DNA from 2 places in the Oceanobacillus sp. HCA-5259 genome. Region 2 is predicted to be linked to the other one. Evidence: riboswitches for the same ligand, from Rfam matches in the RefSeq annotation. Region 2 holds a riboswitch; the other holds the start of a gene.

Region 1 (4,684 bases), on a different contig from region 2:
TATATAGAGATATACGAGCTTTTGTTACATATTTAAAAGGCAACTGGAGGTTTTTCACATGAGAAATATATCAATTATCGGAATGCCGATCGATCTTGGTCAATTACGGCGCGGAGTCGATATGGGCCCCAGTGCAATTCGCTATGCCGGTATCATAGAAAGGCTTGAGAATAGGGGATACACCGTTAAAGATTTAGGAGATATCCAGATTGGTAGAGATAAACTAAAGACAGATCCGAAAACTGGAATCAGAAACTTGGAAGCGGTCTATAAAGCAAGTGAACAGTTAATGATCCAGATTGAAGAAGTTATACAAAAGGATTCTTTTCCGCTTATTTTAGGCGGTGACCATAGTATGGCTATTGGTACATTAGCAGGGGTAGCTAAATCTTATAAAAATCTTGGCCTTATATGGTATGACGCCCACGGAGATCTGAATACTCCTGAGACGTCTCCATCCGGAAATATCCATGGTATGCCACTTGCTGCATCGTTAGGCTATGGCGAAGAAAGTCTCACTGAAATTGGTGGATATTCTCCAAAAGTAAAACCAGAAAATATTATTATCATCGGTGCGCGTGACCTAGATCCTGGTGAAAAAGATTTTATTAAAGAAAAAGGAATCAAAGTGTACACGATGCATGAAATTGATCGAATCGGCATGCCTCAGATTATTGAAGATACGAATCAATATTTTGAAGAGCAGGGGGTAGACGGGGTGCATCTTTCCTTTGATCTCGATGCAATAGATCCCTTGGACGCACCGGGTGTCGGCACTCCAGTTCCAGGCGGGGTAACGTTCCGTGAAGCTCATCTTGCCATGGAGATGCTTGCGGAAACTGGTAAAATTACATCCGCTGAATTTGTAGAGGTCAATCCAATTCTTGATGAGCGAAATAAAACGGGGACATTGGCAGTTGACTTAATTGGATCATTATTTGGTGAACGAATCCTATCCTAGAGTAATTGGTTATAAAATTCCCATTGTAACATCAGAATAATTGCAAATCCTAAGTGAGAGATTCAACAGCCAGTAACGGCCCAATTTATTCAACTAATACTCAGTAAGGAAAAAACGACTAGATGATGTTTTCCTGTATAAAAGATGCACGGTTAGGGTGCAAATAACATAAATATAGCAGTAAAGAGCTGCTGTTACTTGTTATTTCTTACAGTCTTTGTTATAGTAGTGAAAACAATTAAATATCTCTTATTTTATAAACGATAAAGTAAGGATAGAGGTTGCAGTGACCATTAGTACATATGTGGAGGGTGAATGAGACCCAGTGAACCATATGGAAAGGGGGAATTGCCGAAGCAGAAGGAAGCTCATTAATTCCGGATGCTGGGTCTATATCGAATAGGTATAGATCTGTCATATAGGCAACTATATGGGGAGCTATCAAGCGAAAGAACAATCCATCGTTCGAAAAGCAATAGCGGCCCAAACCGTTATTGCTTTTTTGCTTTTATTGATGGTAAAAAAGAAAGGGATGTGAAATAAATGTATTTTGGTAGATTACTAACAGCAATGGTGACACCTTTTGATAAACACGGAGAAGTAGATTATGGTAGAACGTCAAAGCTAATTGAACATTTACTCGATACAGGAACTGATGGTTTAGTTGTGGCCGGGACAACCGGTGAATCACCGACATTAACGACGAGAGAAAAGGTTGAACTATTTAAATATGTAGTGAAAGAAGTAAATGGCAAAGTACCGGTGCTTGCCGGAACAGGCTCGAATAATACGAGAGCCTCCATTGAACTGACAAGAGAAGTTGAATCGATTGGCATTGATGGAATTATGCTTGTCGTACCATATTATAATAAACCTTCTCAAGAGGGATTATATCAACATTTCAGCCAAATTGCAGCGTCCACATCTTTACCAGTCATGCTTTACAATATTCCAGGAAGATCTTCTGTCAACATGACTCCTGAAACGATTATCCGCTTGTCCCAAGTTGATAACATCGTCTCTGTAAAAGAAGCGAGCGGAGATCTTGATGCAGTATCTCAGATCATTGAAGAAACTGGAGATGACTTCAGTGTATATAGCGGGGATGACGGCATGACGTTACCAATTCTTTCTATTGGTGGAACGGGCGTTGTATCGGTCGCAGCTCATGTGATTGGGAAAGATATGCGAGCGATGGTCCAAAACTTCCTTGATGGTAACGTTACAGAAGCTGCTGGAATCCACCGTCGCATCGTGCCGGTTGTAAAAGCCTTATTCCAGGCTCCAAGCCCATCACCAGTAAAAGAAGCATTGAATGAAATCAACGTACCCGTTGGAAGTGTCCGCTTACCACTCATCCCATTATCAGATGTAGAAAAAGCAAATCTCACGCAAACCCTAGCAAACTTCCAAACAAATACTGTAGAAAATTAATAGAAATATGTTAAAGCTAAGGAGAATTTATTTTTCCTTAGCTTTTTAACTTTAGGGAATTATTAAGGTTCCTTGTAAAATGAAGATGCTGAGGATAACTGAAATTGTTAGCACTAGCCCGAGAGTAACAGTTTGTACGTTGCTGCGACTACTAGATGTGCTAGCTTAGTGGCAAACCTTCTACGGAGGGACGAGTAATCGCAGTACCAGGCTCCCGCGTAACGAATCGCGTTCTTAACCTGCAAGGGCGTTTCCGTCTTTGTTTCAATGTAAATTTCTCCTGAAATCTAATTGTAATCTAAGCATAATCTTTTTGTTACGATTGGATGTTATACTGCAACCATAGATTGCGAATTAGAAATCTATGGAAATGGGGGAAAAAGGTTGAGGAAAAAGATAACAATCGTCACCTTGATAGCTTCTCTATTATTTATCCAAGGCACCTTTCATTTACAAGTCCATGCAAGTGGCAAGGGTGATTTAGAGGAGATCCAACAAGAGAGAAAAGAAATCCAGAACAACTTATCAGCTGGGGAACAGAAAATCAATGAACTTTATGACGATATGAAAGCATTGAACGAGGAAGTCAATCGGTTAGATGACCTTCTACAAGAGAAAGAGGCAAAAGTGGAGGAAATTACATATGAGATTGAAACTACGAAAGAAGAGATTTACACCCTCCAAGCAGAAATCGATCGATTGAATGCAAGTATTGAAGAACGCTTTGACTTGTTGAAAACAAGAGCATCATCCTACCAGAAATCAGGCGGGCTAATTAATTATATTGAAGTGATCTTTGACTCCCAGAGCTTTGGAGACTTCATTAGCCGCGTAACTGCAGTCAATCAAGTAATGGATTCGGATGCGATGTTGATGGAACAGCTTGAAGCTGATATGGAACTTGTCGAAGCGCATCAGCACTCAACACTTGAAAAGCTGAATGATTTAGACCAAATGCATGAAGCGCAAGAAGCAGAACGTGCACAGATTGAACAGGAAAAGCAGCAACAAGAGACGGTTAAAGCGTCTTTAAATGATAAGCGCCAGGAACTAGTTGCTTATGTCGAGCAATTAGAAGGGGAAGATACACGTTTAAAAACAATGGAAGATACAGTGAAAAAAGAAATTGCTGCAGCAGAAGCGGCAGAACGTGAGCGCCAAGAAGAGATTAAACTAGCAGCTGCTGAGAAAGCGAAACAGGAAGAACAAGCCCAAGCTGCAGTGGTTAAAACGAAATCAGTAGAGAAAAAAGAGGAACAGAAAGAAAGCAAACCGGTTCAGGTGAAAAAGGAAGAACCGGCTGTAAATAAACCGGAATCGAAACCAACGCCAAAGCCAAGCGAATCTGATAATAAGTCATTCACAGTTACATCTACCGCTTATACAGCAGACTGTAACGGCTGTTCTGGTGTAACAAGTACAGGAATCGATTTAAAGGCGAATCCAAATGCGAAGGTAATCGCAGTTGATCCAAGTGTCATTCCACTTGGAAGTATCGTTCATGTGGAAGGATACGGCCATGCGATTGCAGGAGATACAGGAAGCGCAATTCGTGGAAATAAAATAGATGTATTCGTCCCAACGCAAAAGCAAGCAACAAGCTGGGGCGTACGCACGGTGAAAGTAACGATTCAGTAATAACAAGTGCTCCTATATAAAAAAACAAAGAAAAGGTCGGCATCTTGGTGCCGACCTTTTCTATTACAATTTTTGACCACAGTTCGAGCAGAAGTTTGCTCCATCTGTTTTCTGCCCGCAATTTGGACAGAAGTTGGGCTTGCTTGAATTGCCAGTTGACTGGTTATTCGCTGCTGGCTGATTTTGTTGCTCCTGTTGTTGATTTTGGTCCGGTTGATTCATTTGTTTCATGTTTTTCATCATTTCACTTGCAACGTTCATGCCCATCATCATCCCGGCCATGTCGGATGCGGTTCCGCCACTTTTTACCTTACCTGAGGCTATACCGTCAGTCATTTCAAGTTGTTGATATTTCGCAACGTCACCAACCATACCCTGGGAAGCAGCTTTCGTAATCATATCCTGAATTTCTTTTGGATAGTTAAAGCTGTTTACATTAAATCCAGTGATGGAAAGCCCTAAATCATAGATTTCCATATCAAGGTCTTCCTGGATGCCCTGTGAGATTTCAAATGAATTTGCTTGCAGATTAAACATATCCTTCCCTTCACGCGCAATCCATTTCATTAAGAGTTGATCCAGCACGGTAGTAATCCGGATTTTTACATCTTCCACGAGATATTTCTTTTTCACACCTGCTACATTTTCGAT
Region 2 (4,684 bases):
ATTAAAAAAGCATATCCCTTTTCATATAGAAAAAGGATATGCTTTTTAACGGTCTGTAATACCCCACTGAATGAGTTTCACTTTATTAGGCTTCTCTCATTGTATTATTGCGGTGGATGATAAATCCGATAATTACAATCAATCCTAATGTAATGATTAGTGGCAGAACTATCATATCCAACACACCCATCAACAAGAATCCTAACGCCGACACACCAGCAGCAAGCAGTGCATATGGCAGCTGCGTTAAAACGTGATCAATATGATTTGCACCCGCTCCTGTTGCAGAAAGAATGGTCGTGTCAGATATCGGTGAACAATGGTCCCCAAACACGGACCCAGCTAGTACAGCTCCAAGTGTTGGAAGTAATAGTACAGGATCAATCACCATCACAACTTCAGCACCAATAGCAAGCATAATGGTAAATGTTCCCCAAGAAGTACCGGTTGCGAGTGCCATTAAACCGGAAATAATAAAGAACAACACAGGTAAGTACATCGAACTAACATTTGCTCCATGAAGCAACTCTGCTAAATATGTTCCCGTTTCAAGGGATGAAATAATCGATCCGATCATCCATGCGAGTATTAGTATATAAATCGCAGGCAACATCGATTTCATTCCTTGGACAAAAATATTCCCGATGTTTGCTTTTGGCGGATCATGCATCACATGTAGAATAAGTCCAAGCAAGACCGCAATTGCTCCCCCAATCAAGAGAGACAGATTCACGTCAGTATTAGCAAACATAGAAAGGATGGTTACCTTACCTTCTGTTGCGATTGCACCTGTAATTAGCATCATTGATACAGTCGCTACGACAAGCACAACAATGGGTAAAATCAAATGATAGACTTTTCCTTTTGGATGGGCCTCAACCGTATCACCTAAGTCACCAGGGACCTTACTATTAGTTGGATCGATCAATTCACCTGTTTTCATTGCGCGCTTCTCATGTACCCGCATCTTTCCGATATCCATTTTCAAATAAGAAACAAGGAACACAAGTAAGATTGCTGACAAGGCGTATAAATTCATTGGAATCATTTTAATGAAAGCTTCCATTGGCTGAATACCCGTGATACCATTTGCTACAAAAATGGAGCTTAACAATCCAATAATAAATGCACCCCAACTGGAGATTGGCGAAAGCACAGTCATTGGAGCAGCAGTAGAGTCAATCAAATAGGCCAATTTCGCACGGGATATGTTGTGCCGATCTGTTACCGGCCTGGCAATTTGTCCAACTGCTAAACTGGCAAAGTAATCATCGATAAAAATAATAACACCGAGAACTCCTGTCATTAACTTTGCACCTGTACGAGTCTTTACATGTTTTAACATCCATTCTCCAAACGCCCGACTACCACCGGATCCTTGAAGAAAGGCCGTCATAATTCCCAATAAGAGCAGGAATGCAAGTAAGAATAGATTATCAACGTTAAGGGAACCATCTACCACAAATATTTCATAGAATACGAGCCATACTTCCTGCAAGGAATCTAGTATGTTGAATTCATGTATGAAAAAAGCACCCAAAACAATTCCTGCCCCTAAAGAAAGCAGAATCCGTTTCGTGACAATGACGAGCACGAGCATTACAAGTGCAGGAATAAGGGAATAAAAAGTACCTACCATTTCGTCTTTCCTCCATTTTAAAAATTTCATAGCATAGAGTACAAGTTGAACGAATGGAAGGTACATATTCACATAAAAAAACAATGATAGAAAATAACCCATCATTGTTTCTTTAACAATATACGTTATCCTCCATTTCGATCAGTAGTTCTCCATGCAATGTATTAGCATGACAGTATGCCCCTTATTCAAAGACATACCAGCAAATAATAAGTTGACGCTTATTACGCTTCGGCAAACAATCCTTTCACTAACATTCAACGTTGTCATTCTCCTGTTGGCTACTCATATTACTCGCACCTCTACCTCACCGATCAAAAAGGCGACTATTCAATTCTGAACCTACTATACTAGATTATTCCGCATTCTGCAAGTCCCGGCCGATTTCATTCCTTGGGACGGCAATCGATGGACCGGAATTGCCTCCATAAAAATCAGGTACATCTCCAAGTATTGCACCCCCATCAATATAGATTTCTGCAGTTACTGTCGTCACTTCCGAAGTGAATGGAATAATGACTTGTACATCTGCTTCCACATCCAAATAAAAGGAAATCCATACCCCGTTAATACCGAACTCTGTCTGTTCCCTTGTAATATTGGTTCGCACTGTGCCAATCACTTCCAAATTAATCGGTACTTTCGGTCCGAGATTGGCTAAAACGGTGTTCCCTGTAACTTGCCCTAAAGGGATTTCTACTAGGGTAGGATCATCATTAATACGATCCGTTGCCCCTTCCTCATACGGGAAAGGCTCTTCATCATCATGGAAGATCGGATCTCCCCGATTTAAACGGTGAAAGTATTCCTCTACCCGATTGGTTGCATTCCGAGTTATTTCACTCATAGCTGCTGGATCCACGGAATAAGCGGCAACATTTCCATTATTATCATATGTAATATTCGCTATATCTGAAAAATTATAGTCCTCCGTGAAACTAACTGCACGATTAATCGCCCGGGTAGCGAATTCATTCGTCTTTTCCGTTGCAATCTCCATTAACGTTGGCTTAATTCCCTTATCGATAACCATAATGCTCACAAGAATCGATATCGTAAAGATAATGACTGTAAGTATCAATATGATTTGCGCTGGAGGTGAGCCAAATTTTCTAGGGATACGTCTCTTCCGCATGTAAAAACCCCCTCACATCATGCTTATGCAACGATGCAAGGGGTTAGACGTGCTAAACTTATGAAATAAGAAGAAGAGCCTCCCTTCCCGTCATTCCTTCTCTCCAGCCGTATTCTTTCGATGCATCCGTAATTTTCTCGAGTGGAGCAGCGAGTAATTGGTCAATCGTCCGCACGCCTATCGCTCTCCCTGCAATTACCTCCCTTTCCCGCAACTTCGGAATCTCATTGAAAATATCCACATCCAGTGCAGCACACATAATATAGCCGACTTCGTTTGAAACCGTGAGTAATGTCGTCTTTGGCAGTTCGACACTTACTGCTGTGAACTGCATCCCTTCAATTTCAATTGGATTAACAGTAATCATCTCCGGATGCCTCCTTTAGTTACATAATAAAGTATGCAAAAGCAGGCTCCTCTGTCACAATCGGCATCTTAAGGCTGCGGTGTTTTATTTCTTAACGTATCGAGTAATAAATCCCTTAAAAATTCAGGTAGGAAATATTGTTTCATTTCTGATTTGGCAATTTCAGGGAGAAGGCGACCGAAAGTAAATGTATCGGCAGTAGCAATGCGATATGTTTTCTGCTTTTCCACAGCTGAACCATCACAGAACGTTACCCCAGTCACTGCTTCCGTTCCGTTCGCCCGTAGTGTCGTAGATATGGATAACCCAGCAAAAAGCATTCTGCCAATGACTTTCCCGCGGAAACCGAATCCTTTCAATTGAATCTCCATGAAATCTTTCTTCAAGGAAGCACGGATCACTTCAATCAATTCATCTCCCCTCAAATGCACGACAACTGGGTTGATCGGATGCGGACAAATCCGGTGGATATCACCGTAAGTGACCATTCCTTTTGGCAAGCCGTCAAGCAGAAGTCCAGCATTCAACAAAGATGCATCAGCATCCGTCCATTTCCGTACTGTTTCCGTCAAATCTTGCATCATCGGCACATCGCTAAACCAGTCCGCTTGAAACCCTTCTTCTAGATAAACAACTTCTGTTCCCAATATTCCAGAAGCTTCTTTTTCCAATTCAGTAAGCAGCCCTCTCGTATCTTCATCTTCGGGATAGCTTGATACATCTGTTGTATAAGCCTCTTTATGGATGAGCTCCTTTTTATCATGATCATATGTTAAGATAACTTCGCCAACATACATACAATGCTTGCCAGCAGCAGTGAGAAGACTGTTGTTCACATATTCACCGGTCCGCAACAGATGGTGAGTATGCCCTCCAATAATAACGTCGATATCCGGGAATTTCCGCGCAATCGCTTCATCTTCACTAATTCCTAAATGGGATAGAAGAATGATAATATCCGCTTCTTTCTTTAAAGAGGCCAGCTGTTTTTCCAACTCTTCAAAGGGGGAAGTTAGGTACCAGCCGAGTAGCCCGTAAAAAGCATTGAACGGAGCAGTAAGCCCGATCATTCCGATCCGTACTCCCGATTCCGTCTGGATAATTCGAGTATCGTGCAGCCATGCAGGTGGATTATGTTCTTTATGCTTCAAGTTCGCACAGACAACTTCAAATTCCGCCCCGTCGTATAAATGATATAAATCATCATGGGATAGTGTAATCCCTTCGTTGTTCCCAAGTGTGATGACATCATAACCGACCTCGTTTAAAAGCTTCACATTCGCCTTTCCCATCGAAGCCTCCGATATTGGATGAACACGGTCCATATGGTCACCAACATCAACTAAATAATGGGCATCCTCCCGAGCGATACGATTCTTTTTCATATCCTTTAAATAGCCAGCTGTCCGCGGCCACTGGCTGAAATCACTATGCAAATCATTTGTATAATAAAAATAAAGTTTTTCCTTCATAAATATTGCTCCTTAGCCTAAACCGTCCATAATCAAATGGATTCCTATAAGAAACTATATCAGCGATTCCT

Evidence for each region. Region 2 has a riboswitch for lysine ahead of WKU33_RS08060 (Na+/H+ antiporter NhaC family protein). Riboswitches for the same ligand answer to the same signal wherever they lie in the genome.
Region 1: another riboswitch for lysine. It lies ahead of dapA (4-hydroxy-tetrahydrodipicolinate synthase); the one in region 2 lies ahead of WKU33_RS08060 (Na+/H+ antiporter NhaC family protein).

Annotation. Positions count from the first base shown of each region.
Region 1 is NZ_JBBKBV010000004.1:11,843-16,526, forward strand. It holds gene rocF (arginase) at 59-961, shown strand; lysine riboswitch at 1,229-1,410, shown strand; gene dapA (4-hydroxy-tetrahydrodipicolinate synthase) at 1,505-2,395, shown strand; gene WKU33_RS03490 (PcsB-like coiled-coil domain-containing protein) at 2,780-4,033, shown strand; gene WKU33_RS03495 (SPFH domain-containing protein) at 4,097-4,684, opposite strand, start outside.
Region 2 is NZ_JBBKBV010000010.1:68,267-72,950, forward strand. It holds gene WKU33_RS08060 (Na+/H+ antiporter NhaC family protein) at 86-1,639, opposite strand; lysine riboswitch at 1,777-1,952, opposite strand; gene yunB (sporulation protein YunB) at 1,995-2,774, opposite strand; gene WKU33_RS08070 (YunC family protein) at 2,833-3,141, opposite strand; gene WKU33_RS08075 (bifunctional metallophosphatase/5'-nucleotidase) at 3,210-4,613, opposite strand.